DNA from 3 places in the Mesorhizobium sp. WSM4935 genome. Region 3 is predicted to be linked to each of the others. Evidence: riboswitches for the same ligand, from Rfam matches in the RefSeq annotation. Region 3 holds a riboswitch; each other region holds the start of a gene.

Region 1 (5,371 bases), on a different contig from region 3:
AGTGTTCATTGGTCAGCCCTAGGGTCGGCAACGGGGAATTGTGCAACGGGCGTGACGATCATTGCCGGGTCCCCTCGCCCGGCGCGCAGCAAGGCGCCGCAAGCGCCGGCGCGCAGATTTCCGGGCGACCCGAGCAGCAATCCTCCATCAGGAAGCGGATCAGCCCGGACAGGGCATCGTACTCGGCGCTGTAGACGATCGAGCGGGCATCACGCCTCGCGGACACGAGACCAGACCGTTCCAATTCCTTGAGATGGAAGCTGACGTTGGACGGCGAGACCTCGACCTGTTCGGCGAGCGAGCCAGCAGCGATGCCTTCCGGTCCGGCAACGACCAGCAATCGCAGAAGGCGCAGGCGTGTATCCTGCGACAGCGCGCCAAAGGCGATCAGGGCTTGACGTTCATCCACGTTTCAATAATCCTTGAAATATTGAAATGATGAATGAGGAATAGCCGACATGCTCTCTTCTGACAACCGGAAAAACGTCGCCGCGATCGACCCCTCCGACCTGACCATTGGCGACCTGCTGGGCGCGCTGGCCGATCACAAGGACAGACCGTTGGTGTTCCGCTACGACGGACGACCGGTGAAGCCAGGCTACCATGTCACCGAGGTGAAGGCGGGACAGTTCGCGGCGCTGGATTGCGAAGCAAATCCGGAATCATGGTCGGAAATCTTCGTCCAGCTATGGGACGTGGACGAAGGCGGACCCGTGCATATGCCGGCCGGCAAGTTTACCGCGATCATTCGCAAAGTTTCGGACCATGTCGCTCTTGATGGGGCGGCGAAGCTGACCTTCGAGGTCAGCGACGGCGTCCGCCCCATGGAATTGCACCGGGCGGCTCAGCCAAGGATTGTTGGCGACGTCATCGAGGTCGAGCTGACGCCACTGCCGGCAAGCTGCAAGCCGCGCGACCGCTGGCTGAAAGAACAGAAGGCTGCAAGCCAGCCGTGCTGCGGGGCAAGCGGCTGTTGTTGACCTTGCGAATACGCCGCGCGCCGCCGTTGCTTCAGAACCGGATCATGCCATTGGCCTGCAACAAATAGAGGCCCACAAGAACGATGGCTATCAGCGCCACCCAAACGGCTGTCCCGCTCATGCACGATTCCCCGTTGACCGGCAGCCATGAACGCGCACCGCGACTGCGTCCCCGCACTTTGCCCCTGGGGCAGGATCAAACCACGAATTGCTGAGTGACGCGCGGCAGTGCATAGTGACTGCGGTGGCGCTTGGCTATGGACCGGCGAAATTGGCCATGGGCGACAAAGCGGACAATCCGGGGGTCGCGGTGTTCCCGCCGCTGCTCTTTCTCGTGGCGCTAATCGTGATGCTGGCGCTGCGCTATGTCCGACCGCTGGCAATCGGCGGCCGTCCGCTCACCATTGTGCTCGGCATCGTGGTGACCGCACTTGCGATTGCGATCATCGCCTGGGGACGCTCGACCATGTTGCGCGGCGGCACCAATGTGAATCCGACATTGCCGACCACCGCGATCGTCACCAGCGGTCCGTTCGGCTTCACCCGCAATCCGCTCTATGTCGGCCTGATGGGGCTGCTTCTCGGGATCGGCCTGCTGTTTGACACTTGGTGGGCCGTCATCGCCCTCATCGCGAGCTTCCCCATCCTGCACTATGGCGTGGTGCTGCGCGAGGAAGCCTATCTGGAGCGCAAGTTCGGCGAATCCTACCGCTCGTATAGGGCGAGCGTGCGCCGCTATCTTTGAGCGTCAGTCCTTCGGCGCGTTGCTGTAGAGCGCCACGCCGACGCGGTCGTTGCGCCGCCACCGCACCAGTGCGCGATAGGCCGTATCGTCGGCCGGAACCTCGAGCAGGAAGCGTTCCGGGACGTCCATGTCGGCGGCCACGCGCAATTCCGCACCCTGCTCGTGCTGATTCCTAAGCGAGCAGCCGATCCGGACGCCATTGGCAATGATGGTGGCCTCCTTGAGCACGAATTCGCGTACATGAAGACGGCGCTCGATCTCGGGATAATCGGCCATAGGCGACGGTCTCCTCGGGCAAGGCTCTCCTCGCCGCGAGACAGCACCATAGCAGCCAGGCGTTTCCGTTCCGTTAGCGATCGCTGAAATGGCGAAGTTCGTCTTCGCCGGCGGCCGCTCGTCGTCAGGTAAGCGCTTTCCCGGGCTATTTCGCGCCGACGACCATGCCGCTCGCATGCAGCACCCAGCGGCGGCCGTCGCTGCGGAATTCGGTGAGCGACAGCGGCTCGATGTCGATTTTCCAGACCGCGGAGAGCGGCGCGCCCAGCACATGCACCATGACGGCGCGGACCGGCACGGCATGGGTGAGCGCGACGGTGTGGCCGCTTGCGCCGGCCAGGCGCTCCATCAGCGCCGCGACGCGGTGGGCGACCGCGGCAAGCGATTCGCCGCCGTGAGGTGCCGCGTCCGGATCGGAAAGCCAAGCCGCCATCCCTTCCGGATCTTCCGCCTGCACCTCCTCGAAACCTTTGCCGGCCCAGCGCCCGAAATCCTGCTCGGCAAGCAGCGGCTCGACGGTTGCCTCGAGGCGGAGCGCGTCGGCCGTCTGGCGCGCGGCAAGCGCCGGGCTTGTCCAGACGCGATCGGCGCGGCGCAGCGAAGCGGCCAGCGAGCCGGCGCGATCGAGGGCCCGCGGCTCCAGCGCCTCGTCGTTCGGAAACCGGCCCTTGCGCGTGGCCTGCGTCGCGCCGCTTGCGATCATCGTCAGGCGGGCGAGCATCCCAAAACTCCGTGGCCCAGTGAAATTTCGGCCGCGCGAAGCCGCGTTGGCCATTACATGTCGTTGACAGGCGAACGAAGTGCTGACAAGTGTTTTAGCGCTATACGGGATTGGAAGCCGGTGCGAATCCGGCACGGTCGCGCCACTGTGATCGGCACCAGCCGAAAGTCAGGCCTTATTCCGCAGCATTGTTCGATCAACGGGACGCAGTATCCCACGGGAGGTCAATATGTCCGACACCACCTTCGCCCCCAGCTACGGTCCGGTTGCGATTCCGGTTCGCGAGCTTCTGCCCTGGGCCATCTTCGCGGGCCTGACGCTGATGATGGCGATCTATTTCGTCGGTGCGGAAGAAGGCGCCACCTCGCTGATCCGCGGCACGGCGGTGCACGAATTCGTGCATGACGGCCGTCACCTGCTGGGCCTCCCCTGCCACTGAAGCGGTTCAGCATCGCTGAACCCGCTTTCGACAAAGGGTTCTTGAACATGGTTGGAAAACTTTTGCTGCGCGGCATGCTTGTCGGGCTGGTTGCGGGGATTCTGGCATTCGCCTTCGCCCGAGTCTATGGCGAGCCGCAGGTCGACCAGGCGATCGCCTTCGAGGAACAGCAGGCCAAGGCCGCCGGCGAGACGCCGGAACCCGAGATGGTCAGCCGCGCCACGCAAGCCGGCATTGGCCTGGCGACCGGCGTGCTGGTCTATGGCGCTGCCCTCGGCGGACTGTTCTCGCTGGTCTTCGCCTATGCTTATGGCCGCCTGGGCTCGCTCGGTCCGCGCGGCACTTCGGCACTCATCGCGCTGCTCGGCTTCCTTGCCGTGATCGTGGTTCCCAGCCTGAAATACCCCGCGAACCCGCCGGCGGTCGGCAATGCCGAGACCATCGGCTACCGCACCGAGCTGTTCTTCATCATGATCGTGGTCTCGATCGCGGCGATGGTGGCGGCGGTCGGCCTGGCGCAGCGGCTATGGAACCGGCTCGGCGCCTGGAACGCCTCGATCGTCGCGGGCCTCGCTTTCCTCGTCGTCTTCGCGCTGGTGAAGGCGGCCCTGCCGGACATTAACGAAGTGCCGGAGAACTTCTCGGCGACGGTGCTCTGGCAGTTCCGCATCGCCTCGCTCGGCATCCAGCTGGTGCTGTGGACCGTCGTCGGGCTCGGCTTCGGCGCTGTTGCCGAGCGGGTGGTCGCAGTGCGCGACCAGCGCACCCCGACGCGCCGCTACGCCTGAAATCCGATGCGTTGGCCGCCATGGTTTCATGCCCTGGCGGCCAATTTCTTTTTGGCGACTACCCTGCTGGTCATTCTGGCCACATCCGCGCAAGCGCATAACGGGTCCTCGGCCCCGCCTCCCCCGGGCATCCAGATCCCCAGCCTGACCCACGGCCAGATGGCGGTGATCGCGCGCTATCGCGGCGATATCCTGGACCTTGCCCAGCGCCAGACCGCGACCGATCCGACCTTCAGACGGCTCTATAATCACGGCAATCTGCAGTTCACCTACTGCCTCTGGGGCCTGATGCCGGGCAGCCTTAGCGACGAGGAAAGCCCGTTCAACGAATGCAGCCACGCCTATCTCGCCACCGCCAAGGCGCTGCTCACCCATATGGCGACGATGCCGTCAGCCGAGCGCGAGGCCAAGGCTCTGATCTCCGACATCGATGCCGAGATGGTGCGCAGCGGCGCATCCTGGATCCTTTGCCAGTATAGCGGCGAGGCCTTCAGCACCGGCGCGGTCGTCGAACCACGCTGGCGGGATATGTTCTTCCACCTGCCGAGCCTGGCGGTGCTCCTTGCGACCATTGCAGCGCTGATCGGGGCCAGTTGGGTGATCTTCGGCGGGCCGCGGACCAGCACAGCCTAGCCGGGCGCTGCGCACCGGCGTAAGCATTGGCCATTGTCCGGCTCCCGGATTCGAGGACGGGCAGCTGACTTTCACGCGGTCGTTTCGTGATTCCGAAGGGCAGCTACGTTGGTCCGTTTGGCGTCGAACAGCCGAGCTGCGAGGCGGAAGGCAGACCATCTGCGCTGCGCGCCCTGTGTCGCGATAACGTCAGTTGGATTCGCGCCGGCACTCAAATGCCGCCCACATTACGCATGCGCGTGCTCATGGTGATGCCCTTCCGGCTCGGCCATGGCGAAAGGCAGATCCTCGCTGTCGGGACCCGCAACCAGTTGCAGCCTGGCGCTGAACTCGTGGGGCTCGGCCGGGGCGACCAAGCTTTGCAGATAGTGGTGATCGCCGCCGACCGGCGACAGCGGCAGGCTTTCGACCGCACCGTCCGCCCTTTCGATAGCGACGTTCGCCCGCAGACCCTCGGCGTGACGCGATAGGCGCAGCCGCATGCGCTCGCCTTGCGGCGTGTCGACGATTTCGAGCAGACCGCTGGCCAGCTTGCCCGAGACCAGGAACGGATCGGGCGCATGATGGTGGCCGCCTTCCGTCCGTGGCTCGGCAAAGCGCACCGTGGCGACGTCGAGCGCGGGAATGTGCGCGAACAGTTCGGCCTTGAGGGTTTCAGCGATATTGTTCGCGGCGGCGAGCAGCAGCCCGTCATTGACCGCGATCTCCACGTCGACATGCAGCTTGTGGCCGAGCCAGCGGGCCTTGGCGTCGGTCACCTTATCGATCCCGGCGACATGCTCGGCGGCG
Region 2 (5,371 bases), on a different contig from region 3:
GCGGCTGCATCGATCAGCGCGATCTGGGTCGGGAACATGTCGCGGAACAGGCCGGAAATGCGCCAGGTGACGTCGACGCGCGGGCGGCCGAGCGTGGCCGGCGGCAGCACCTCGATGCCGGTGACGCGACCGGTCGCGGCATCCCATTGCGGCCGGCAGCCCATCAGCGCCAGGCCTTGCGCGATTTCCTCGCCGCCGGTGCGCAACGAGGCCGAGCCCCAGAGGTCGATGACCAGCGAGCGCGGCCAGTCGCCATGGCTCTGCATATAGCTGCGCACCACTTCCTCCGCTGCAGCCTGGCCGAGATCATAGGCGGTCGGCGTCGGCATGGTGCGGGGATCGGACGTGAAGAGGTTGCGGCCGGTGGGCAGCACGTCGGAACGGCCGCGCGCCGGCGCGCCGGCCGGGCCGGCCTTGACATGGCGGCCCTCGAGCGCGGCGAGCAGGGCTGTCCGTTCAGTGTCGGCGCTCTGCCGGCGCAGCGGATCGGGCTCGTCTTCCGGTGCGCGGCCATAGACATGCAGCCCGTCCTTCACCGCGAAATCCTTGAGATCGCAGAGCCAGGCGTCGATGCGGCGCAGCGCTTCGTCGGGCTGGTCTGTCTTCGCGACGCCGGCTTCCGAGGCAAGCCCGGTTTTCCGTGCCGTCTCGACGATCAGCTTTGCCAGTCGGTCGCGGCGGCGGCGGTCGAGGCCGTCGGCTTGGGCGTATTCGTCGACCAGGCGCTCGAGTTTCTGCTGTGCCTCGTCGAGACCGGCTCCGGTCATCGGCGGAGGCAGATGGCCGAGCGTGACGGCCGAGATGCGGCGCTTGGCCTGCGCTGCCTCGCCGGGATTGGAGACGATGAAAGGATAGATGACGGGCAGCGAGCCGGTGACGATCTCGGGAAAGCAGGTGTCGGAAAGCGCGACCGTCTTGCCCGGCAGCCATTCCAGCGTGCCATGCGCGCCGACATGGATGATGGCATGGACGCCGAGCGATTTCTGCAGCCAGAGGCCGAAGGCGATCAGCTCGTGGCGCGGGGGCAGCGTCGGGTCATGGTAATCGGCGCGGCGGTCGGCGGAGCGTCCGCGATCGGGGGCGAGCGCTACGGTGATGTTGCCGAAGGTTGCGGCGCGGAAGGGGAAGTGGGGACTTATCCCTTCTGCCTTGCCCCACGCGGCCTCTACTGGATCGCGCGCTGCCCTCGGCAGTTCGGCCGAAAAGGCGGAGTAGTCCTCTATGGAGAGGCCAAGCCCACTCACCTCCAGGGCATCCAGCAATTCCCGCGGCGATTGCGGAATCCGTTCAACCGCATAGCCCTGTTCCTTCAGGTCCTGCAGCATGGCGAGCACGCTTGACGGCACATCCAGGCCAACGGCGTAGCCCGTTCGTCCAGGCGCGCTCGGATAGTCGGGAATCAGGATCGCCAGCTTGCGCTTTGCTCGCTCCGTCCGTCGCAGGTGAATGAATGCCGCGATCCGCCTGGCCACCTGCGCCACGCGGTCGGCTTTCGGCTGGTTGGCGAAAGCGCGGAAGGCGAGTGCAGCGTCGGTTTCGACCTCGCCCTTGAAGGAGATCGCGCCGGCGAGGATGCGGCCGTCGAGCTCGGGCAGGACGACGTGCATGGCGAGATCGGCGGGCGCCAGGCCGCGCTGGTTTTTCTCCCAGACCTCCCGTTTCGTCGTGGCGACGATGACCTGGAAGACGGGCACCCCGGCTCGGTCGAAGAGGGTTTCGGCGCCGGGCTCGGCGCCGGAGGCAAAGGCCGTGGCGGTGACGATCGCCGACGGGTTCAGCGAGTTGATGGCTTTCTCGACGAAGGCCAGGGATGCCGGGTCCTTCAGGCTGGAGACGAAGATCGGCAGCGGGGCCAGGCCTTGCGAGCGCAGGGCTTCCGCGAGTGCGTCGATCGGCGCTATGTCTGCCGCGAGCAGCATGGAGCGGTAGAAGAGGATGGGGACGACGGCAAAATTGTCGGCGCCGAGTTCCGTCACAGGCTTTTCGACGACACCAACTCCCGGCTGATAATACCCAGCCTTGGGCACGCTGACCGGCTCGGCCACCGCCGCCTCAGCCCCCGCAAGCCGTGCCAGCCTTTGCACCAGTGCCGACATGTTTGCCGGGCCGCCTTCTCGGAAATAGCCGAGCAGGGCGTCGAGTTCGGCGCGCGGCAGGGTCGAGGCTTCGATCAGGCGCTGGTCCTCGTCATGGCTTTCGCCCGGCAGCAGCGCCAGCTTGATATGCCGCTCGCGTGCGACCGCGGCGAGCTGGTCGCAGCCATAGCGCCACCAGTCATAACCGCCCAGGATGCGGACGAGGACCACTTTGGCGTGACGGGCAACGCTGTCGATCCATAGGTCCACCGACATCGGGTGGCGAAGGTCGCGCAGCGCCGCCAGCCGCATGGACGGCAGCCGCGCCGCATCGGCCTTCCAGGCGGCGGCCAAGCCGGCGAGATCGCTGTCGGTGAAGGACAGCGCCACGACATCCGCAGGCTTCTGCCTGAGGTCGATCGGCTCGGCGAGATCGTCGAGCGAAGCGGATGACGTGGTGAGGATATGCATCGCTTTTTCGTGTTGGTATCAGCCCGCGAGAATACGCTCGATCGCCGGGCGGTTCAGCCCCTTGAGGCCGATGACGACCAGCCGCGAGCGGCGATCGTCCTCGGCTGTCCAGGCGCGGTCGTAATAGTGGTTGACGCGCGGGCCGACCGCTTGCAGCAAAAGCCGCATCGGCTTGCCGCCGACCTCGACGAAGCCTTTGACACGCAGCACGTTCTCCTGCTCGGCGGCAAGGGCGACGCGCTTGGCCAGTTCATCGGGGTTGGCGACCGACGGGATGTCGATGACGAAGGAATCGAAATCGTCGTGCTCATGGTCGAGCTCGTCGTCGTGATGGGTCTTGCGGTTTTCGATGTCGTCCTCCACCGCAAGGCCAAGACCGAGCAGCACCGACGGATCGACCTTGCCCTGCGCGGTCGGCACCACCTTGACGGCGCGCGCCACATGCTCGCCGATGACGGCATTGGCGCGCTCGGAGCCTGCCGCATCCATCAAATCGCTCTTCGATAAGATGATCAGGTCGGCGCAGGCGATCTGGTCCTCGAACACTTCTTCCACCGGGTCGTCATGGTCGAGGGAATCGTCGGCTGCGCGCTGCGCCTGCAGCGCGTCCATGTCGGAGACGACGCGGCCGTCGGCCAATGCCGGGCCGTCGACCACGGCTACGACGCCGTCGACGGTGACGCGGCTCTTTACCGTCGGCCACTGGAAGGCCTGCACCAGCGGCTTCGGCAGAGCGAGGCCGGAGGTCTCGATCAGGATGTGGTCGACCTTCGGCGTGCGCGACAGGATTTGGTCAAGGGCAGGGACGAAGTCGTCGGCGACGGTGCAGCAGATGCAGCCATTAGCGAGCTCGACGATGTTTTCCTCCGGACAGGCATCGACGCCGCAACCTTTAAGGATCTCGCCGTCGATGCCGACATCGCCGAACTCGTTGACGATGATCGCCAGCCGCTTGCCCCTGGCGTTTTCGAGCAAGTTGCGGATCAGCGTCGTCTTGCCGGCGCCGAGAAAGCCGGTGACGACGGTGCAGGGAACACGGGAAACGGAAGCGTTCATGTCAGTCCTTGAGCAGGTCGAGGGGAGGGATGCGGGCAACCAGGCCGCGCTTGAGGGAATCGGGTCGGCCGCGCCAGGGGATCAGGCCGTCGGTCGAGGTAGCGAAGAGCTTTGCGCCGGCGACGAGATCGGCGCCGCTGGTCGTCTCCAGATCGCCGAAGACGTAACTCCAGCAGCCGTCGCGCAGCAGCGCTGCGCTTAGCCGGCGCTTGCAGTTGCCAAGGCATTCGACGGTGCGGATGTTGATCTTTTCGCCGGAAGCCGCCCGGCGCGTGCCCTCGGCCAGCAGCGCGCCGGCGCGCGGATGCGCGTCCGAGCCGGTCTCGTCACGGCAAGAGGAGCAGACGATGACGGTCACGCCGGCCACTGCGTCGGGCTCGAACGAAATGTCCGCACTGTTTGCCGGGAAACTGCCGTTGCGATCCAAAACCAGGCTCCTTGCCCGGAAAACCCGCCGGGCATTCGGATACTTAAAGTCTCAGACGGCAGGTCTCCTGGCTCGCGGGTCGTGGCCTCAGATGCCGCCTTCCCGGGAACATCCCAGTGGTTTTCGGCCAAGGCTCGTCGCTTACAGTTGCGGGGACAGCCGCGGATTTGGGTTTTGACCCGCACCGCATTCCCTCTTGGCTCCTCCCTTTGCCGGGAGAAGACCGTCTGCGGCGGATTTAGGCTTACGGCTAGGCGCCTGTCAACGCGCGGCTACGACACTGCGATGTCGGCCAGCGCCGGTCCGAGGTCGCCGGCGGGCGTCACTTCGATCGCCTCGAGGCCGAGCCAGGCCTGCATCTGCTTCAGTTCATCGAAAAGCTGGGCGGCGGTTTCGGGCGGCGCGCCTGCTTCGGCATAGGCGGCATTGACGCGCAGGACGCTCGCCGGCCGATCAGCCCTCAGATCGACACGGGCGACAATCCGGTCGCCAAGCAGGAAGGGCAGCACGTAATAGCCGTATTGGCGCTTTTCGGCCGGCGTGTAGATCTCGATGCGGTAGCGGAAGCCGAACAGCTTTTCGGTGCGCGTGCGTTCGAAAACCACGGGATCGAACGGGGCGAGTAGGGCCCGCGCCTCTATCCGGCGCGGAACACGGGCGTCCTTGTGGAGATAGGCAGGCTTGTCCCAGCCTTCGACCTTCACCGGCAGCAATTCGCCGGTTTCGACCAGTTCCTCGATGCGGTCCTTCGTGTCGCCCGGCGCGAGACGAAAATAGTCGCGCAGGTCGCCATAGGTGGCGACGCCGTGGGCACGGGCGGAAATGCGCAGCAATTCGCGATGCGCGTCCTCGACCGACGGTACGGGGAGGTCGAGCACCGCCTGCGGCAAAACGCGCTCGGGCAGGTCGTAATAGCGTTCGAAGCCGCGCCGGTAGGCGGTGGTGATGCGTCCGGCCCAGAACAGCCATTCGAAAGCGTGCTTGGCCTCGCTCCAGCCCCACCAGCCGCCATTGCCCTTATGGCCCTCGATGTCGGAAGCGGCGATCGGACCGCGATCGACGACCTCTCGATATATCTCGTCGATCATCGCCTCGCGCTGACGGCCCCATTTGGCCAGGCCTAGATACATCTCGTCACCCTGCTCGGCGCGCTGCATGCGCCAGCGCATCAAAGGATAGGTCTCGACAGGCAAGAACGACGCCTCATGCGCCCAATATTCAAAGACGGAGCGCTTGCGGGTGACAGCGGCATTGTCGAGCAGTGTAAGCGGGTAGGGGCCGAGGCGCGAATAGAGCGGCATATAATGCGCGCGGACCACCGCGCTCACGGAATCGATCTGCA
Region 3 (5,371 bases):
GCTGGTTGGCCGCGACGATCAATGCCGCGAAGGCAAGCACCGAAACCAGCGTCGTCGGCGCGGCAATCGCCGTCTGGCCGCGCCGGTCGACCAGCCGCGACACCTGCGGCGACAGGAAAGCATTGACCAGCGCATAGGTCGCGGAGACCGCGCCGGCGAGCCAATATTCGCCATGCGTCTGCGACAGCATCGCCACGATGCCGATCGGCGCCATGGCGATCGGCAAGCGCGCGATGAAGGCGGCCACGGCGAAGCCTTTTGTGCCGGGAGCCCGGAAGATTTCTGCATAGGGGTTTCGCATGATCCTGCTCCTCGACAAGGGTGTATACCACAATTACATACGAGGCGTATGAATGTCAGATAATTCATACGTCGCGTATGTCAATTGGCATACGAGACGTATGTGAATAGGTCCAGAGCCATGCACAAACCGCGTAAGGAGATGATTGCCGAGACGCGTGCCAAGCTGATCGCGGCTGCCCGCCACGCCTTCGGCACGATCGGCTATGCCGAGGCCTCGATGGACGATTTCACCGCCTCGGCCGGCCTGACACGCGGCGCGCTCTACCATCATTTCGGCGACAAGAAGGGGCTGCTGCAGGCGGTGATCGCCGAGATCGACGGCGAGATGGCGTTGCGGGTGAACGAGGTTGCGTCGAAAGCGCCGACCCGCTGGCAGCGTTTCGTCGACGAATGCACCACCTATATCGAGATGGCGCTCGAGCCGGAAATCCAGCGCATCATGTTCCGTGACGGCCCGGCGGTGCTCGGAGACCCGGCGCAGTGGCCGAACGCCAATGCATGCACCGCCTCGATGACCGAGCATCTGACCAGGCTGCAGGAAGAGGGTGTGGTCGTCGCCGACGTCGATCCCGAGACGGCCTCGCGGCTGATCAATGGCGCTAGCAGCCAGGCCGCGCAGCGCATCGCCAATTCCAAGGATCCCGAAGCGACGTCGAAGAAGGCGATCGCCGCCTTCAAGCAGCTGCTCGAGGGCTTGCGAAAAAAGCCTTGAGGCCACGCTCGGGTAACCAAGTCACCACGTTGTGCACCGGTTTCCGGCCTACGCGACCCTGCCGTGATTGACAATCGCCGGGACGGGCGCATCCTCCCCGGCCATCCTCTAAGGGTGGGAGAGTCGGGGCCATGTGGGATTTCAGCATCGGCCGGTCGGTGTCCATCATGATGCGGACATGGCCGTTCATCGTCTTTCGCATGATCGTCTATTTCGGCATCACGATTGCCTACATCATGGCGACCGGCACGGGCGCCAGCGTCGGCTACGGCGTCGGCCACATCTCGACCGATCCCGATGGCCCGATGTCCTTCGCACTTTGGGGCGGCGTGGTCGGCTTCGGCATCGTCTCGATCGCCGTCTACTGGATCCGCGAATACATCCTCTATGTGCTGAAAGCGGGCCATATCGCCGTCATGGTGCATCTGATCGACGGCCATGACGTTCCCGACGGCCAGGGCCAGATAGCCTATGCGAAGGAAGTGGTCACCCAGCGCTTCGCCGAGGCCAATATTCTTTTCGCCGTCGACCAGCTCGTCAAGGGAGCCGTCCGCGCCATCACCGGCCTGATCGGCGGCATCGCCGCCTTCCTGCCCATTCCGGGTTTGAGCGGGCTGGTCAGCTTCATCAACACCGTCATCCGCATCTCGCTGACCTATGTCGACGAGATCATTCTCGGCTACAACATCCGCATCAATTCGAACTCGCCTTTCGAGACGGCGCGGCAAGGCGTCGTGCTCTATGCGCAGAATGGCAAGCACATGGTCAAGAATGCCGTCTGGCTGGCGGTGATCATGTGGGGCGTGTCCTTCGTCATCTTCCTGTTGATGCTGGCGCCCGCCGCCGCGATCCTCTGGGTCATGCCCGGACAATTGGCCGGCTGGGCCTTCGTGCTTGCCATCGTCTTTGCCTGGGCCTTCAAGGCCGCCTTCATCGAGCCTTTTGCAATCGCGTCCTTGATGCAGGTCTATTTTGAGGCGATCGAGGGGCAGGCGCCCAATCCAGAATGGGACCGCCGGCTCGCCGAGGCCTCGTCCAAATTCAGGGAACTGCGCGACAAGGCGCTGGGCTCCTTCGGCGGCTCGCGCTGGGATACGCCCCGGGCTGCTTGATCGGGGCCTGGTCAGAGCTTCGGCGCGCCGCCAAGCCTTGCGATCGCCGATTTCAGCGGCGCCTCGCCTGCGCCGCTGAAAGTCTCGCTCATCACCAGTTCGGGCAGCGGCAGACGCTTGCCCCAACCATGCGCCTCGAGGTCCGGCTTCGGCGCGAATTGCGAGACGCGGCCGACGCACAGATAGGCGATCGGCGTGACATGCTCGGGGATCGACAACAGCCGCTTCAGCGCCTCCGTCTCGATGATGCTCACCCAGCCGACGCCGACACCCTCGGCGCGTGCCGCTAGCCAGAAATTCTGCACCGCGCAGACGGTGCTGTAGAGATCCATCTCCGGATTGTGCCAGCGCCCGAGCGGCGAGTCCTTCGAGCGCTGCCGGTCGCAGGTGATGCAGAGGTTAAGCGCGCTTTCGCAGATGCCTTCAAGCTTCAGCTTGCGGTACAGCGCCTGCCGCTCCGCCTCGATGGCCGGTAGTTCCTGGTGGCGCGCGGCGAGGAACAGGTCGCGCACCTGCCGCCGCCTTGCCATGTCGCGGATGACGATGAAATTCCACGGCTGCATATAGCCCACCGACGGCGCGTGATGCGCGGCGGTGAGCAGGCGCGCCAGCACATGGTCGTCGAGATCGTCAGGGACAAAATGGCTGCGCACGTCACGCCTGGTGAACATAGCCCGGTAGACCGCGTCGCGCGCCAATTGGTCAAAGTCGTCGCCGCTCGCGGCGATCGCTGCTGCCGTCATCGCTTTTCCCCTTGCGACAAGCGGTCACCCGCCTGACCAAGCGGACGACCATGTCTGCCGGGCCGGTCTTCTGGCTCGGGATCGTCCCGCTCCGGCGCCTTCCCGTCTGAGACAGTGGCGTTTGCCGGCGCGGTCCCCCTCACAGCGTTGGGCACGCCACGGAGTTCAACCGTGTTCCCGATTCTCCCGCGTCGCGGGCACCAGGCAGCGGGATGACCTTACCGCGAAGCCCGAGCTGCGCCAATGGCGCCAGCGACACGGGCTGACGCAATTTTCCCCAGCCATTCGGCTTTTCAAACATGGTCATCCACGCCGCGGGTGCCTAGATTATGCGCCATGGCCACCCGTCTCTACACGCACCCGATCTTCCTCGAACACCTCACGCCGCCCGGCCACCCCGAGCGGCCCGACCGCCTGCGCGCCATCGAGCGCGTGCTCGACGACGAGGCGTTTTCGGCGCTCGACCGCGTCGAGGCGCCCGAGGGCGACGAGGCGACGATCCTTTACGCGCACCCCGAGAATTTCGTCGAGCGCGTGCGCGCGGCTATCCCTGAGAGCGGCATCGTCTCGATCGATGCCGACACCAACGCCAGCCCCAAAAGCTGGCAGGCCGTGGTGACGGCGATCGGCGCGGCCAACGCTGCCGTCGACGATGTCTTCGAGGGCCGTGCCGCCAATGTCTTCGTCGCCGCCCGTCCGCCGGGCCATCATGCCGAAAAGACCACGGCGATGGGCTTCTGTCTGTTCAACACGGCGGCCATCGCCGCCCGTTACGCGCAGAAGAAGCACCAGGCCGAGCGCGTCGCCATCGTCGACTGGGACGTCCATCACGGCAACGGCACGCAGGACATCTTCTGGGACGATCCGTCGGTGCTCTACTGCTCGACGCACCAGATGCCGCTTTACCCGGGCACCGGCGCGAAGAGCGAGACCGGCGCCGGTAACATCGTCAACGCGCCGCTCGCGCCGCAGACCGGCAGCGACCTGTTCCGCGACGCCTTCCTGTCGCGCGTGCTGCGGTCTATCGATGCCTTCAGGCCGGACCTGATCATCATTTCCGCCGGCTTCGACGCGCACCACCGCGATCCGCTGGCCGAGATCAACCTGACCGAGGACGATTTCGACTGGGCGACCGGGCAATTGATGGAGCGCGCCGCCCGCCACAGCGCCAACAGGCTCGTCAGCCTGCTGGAAGGCGGCTACGATCTGCAGGGACTGGCATTTTCAGTCGCCGCCCATGTCGGGCGGCTGATGAAGGGATAGAGTATGGCAGTGGAAGGCAATGAGGACGTCAAGGCGATGAGCTTCGAGCAGGCGCTCGACGCGCTGGAGAAGATCGTCGATGATCTGGAACGCGGCGATGTCCCGCTCGACCAGTCGATCCGGATCTACGAGCGCGGCGAGGCGCTGAAGGCGCATTGCGACCGGCTGCTGAAAGCGGCCGAGGACAAGGTCGAGAAGATCAGGCTGTCGCGCGACGGCAGGCCGGTCGGCACGGAGCCGTTGGACGCGGAATAATTTGGGTGGGCAGAGCAAGCAGGTAAGGAGTTCAAGCCATGTGCCGCAACATCAAGACCCTGGCCAATTTCGAACCGCCGGCGACCAATGACGAAGTGCATGACGCAGCGCTGCAGTTCGTGCGCAAGCTGAGCGGCTCGACGAAGCCGTCCAAGCGCAACGAGCACGCTTTTTATCATGCAGTGGAAGCGATCGCGGCCGCTGCGCGCGAATTGATCGACTCGCTCGAAACCAACCAGGAACCGCGCAATCGCGAGGTAGAGGCGGCCAAGGCGAAGGCCAGATCGGCGCTGCGTTTCGCCTGAGGAACCTATATGAGCTTCTTTCCCGGAAACGACCCCGAGCCCGGTGACGCTTTCGCCTGCGATCAGATCGAGCTGATGGTCGTACCGAACGCCAAGGATATCGGCGGTTTTGCGGTGCGCCGCGCTCTGCCGACGGCAAAACGCCGGCTGGTGGGGCCGTTCATCTTCTTCGACCGCATGGGCCCGGCGATCCTGCGCGCCGGGCAGGCGATCGACGTGCGCCCGCATCCGCATATCGGACTTTCCACCGTCACTTACCTGTTCGACGGCAAGATCAGGCACCGGGATTCGCTCGGCACCGAAATGGTGATCGCGCCCGGCGACGTGAACCTGATGACCGCGGGGCGCGGCATCGTTCATTCCGAGCGCACGCCGGAGGAGTTGCGGGGCGCGCCGATGTCGGTCTCCGGCCTGCAGACCTGGCTGGCGCTGCCGGACGGCAAGGAGGAAATCGCCCCGGACTTCGCGAACACATCGGTGGCCCGCCTGCCTGAGATCGATGCCGAAGGCGTCAGCGGCCGCGTCGTCATCGGCGAATTCTCAGGCCTGCGCTCGCCCGTGGCGACCGCTTCGGACACGCTTTACGCCGATCTCAGGCTGGCCGCCGGCGCCAGCGTGCGAATCCCGGCCGATGCCGAGGAACGCGCCATCTACACGCTGGAAGGCGACGTCTCGATC

Evidence for each region. A riboswitch is a leader RNA that binds a small molecule or an ion and turns the genes downstream of it on or off. The one in region 3 is predicted to bind cobalamin.
Region 1: another riboswitch for cobalamin. It lies ahead of P9273_RS17650 (CbtB-domain containing protein); the one in region 3 lies ahead of bluB (5,6-dimethylbenzimidazole synthase).
Region 2: another riboswitch for cobalamin. It lies ahead of P9273_RS06060 (DUF1636 family protein); the one in region 3 lies ahead of bluB (5,6-dimethylbenzimidazole synthase).

The regions. Positions count from the first base shown of each region.
Region 1 covers NZ_JARTVR010000007.1:42,873-48,243, reverse strand. The annotation lists gene P9273_RS17680 (MIP/aquaporin family protein) at 1-9, opposite strand, end outside; gene P9273_RS17675 (ArsR/SmtB family transcription factor) at 59-409, opposite strand; gene P9273_RS17670 (DUF6428 family protein) at 459-980, shown strand; gene P9273_RS17665 (methyltransferase family protein) at 1,258-1,725, shown strand; gene P9273_RS17660 (PilZ domain-containing protein) at 1,729-2,001, opposite strand; gene P9273_RS17655 (histidine phosphatase family protein) at 2,147-2,722, opposite strand; adenosylcobalamin (AdoCbl) riboswitch at 2,808-2,951, shown strand; gene P9273_RS17650 (CbtB-domain containing protein) at 2,952-3,161, shown strand; gene P9273_RS17645 (CbtA family protein) at 3,209-3,949, shown strand; gene P9273_RS17640 (hypothetical protein) at 4,001-4,582, shown strand; gene P9273_RS17635 (cation diffusion facilitator family transporter) at 4,810-5,371, opposite strand, start outside.
Region 2 covers NZ_JARTVR010000002.1:370,715-376,085, reverse strand. The annotation lists gene cobN (cobaltochelatase subunit CobN) at 1-2,546, opposite strand, end outside; gene cobW (cobalamin biosynthesis protein CobW) at 2,565-3,602, opposite strand; gene P9273_RS06060 (DUF1636 family protein) at 3,604-4,029, opposite strand; cobalamin riboswitch at 4,070-4,272, opposite strand; gene P9273_RS06055 (winged helix-turn-helix domain-containing protein) at 4,302-5,371, opposite strand, start outside.
Region 3 covers NZ_JARTVR010000005.1:222,475-227,845, reverse strand. The annotation lists gene P9273_RS15695 (MFS transporter) at 1-301, opposite strand, end outside; gene P9273_RS15690 (TetR/AcrR family transcriptional regulator) at 422-1,015, shown strand; gene P9273_RS15685 (hypothetical protein) at 1,147-2,127, shown strand; gene bluB (5,6-dimethylbenzimidazole synthase) at 2,139-2,870, opposite strand; cobalamin riboswitch at 2,914-3,090, opposite strand; gene P9273_RS15675 (histone deacetylase family protein) at 3,207-4,133, shown strand; gene P9273_RS15670 (exodeoxyribonuclease VII small subunit) at 4,137-4,388, shown strand; gene P9273_RS15665 (DUF2277 domain-containing protein) at 4,427-4,693, shown strand; gene P9273_RS15660 (pirin family protein) at 4,703-5,371, shown strand, end outside.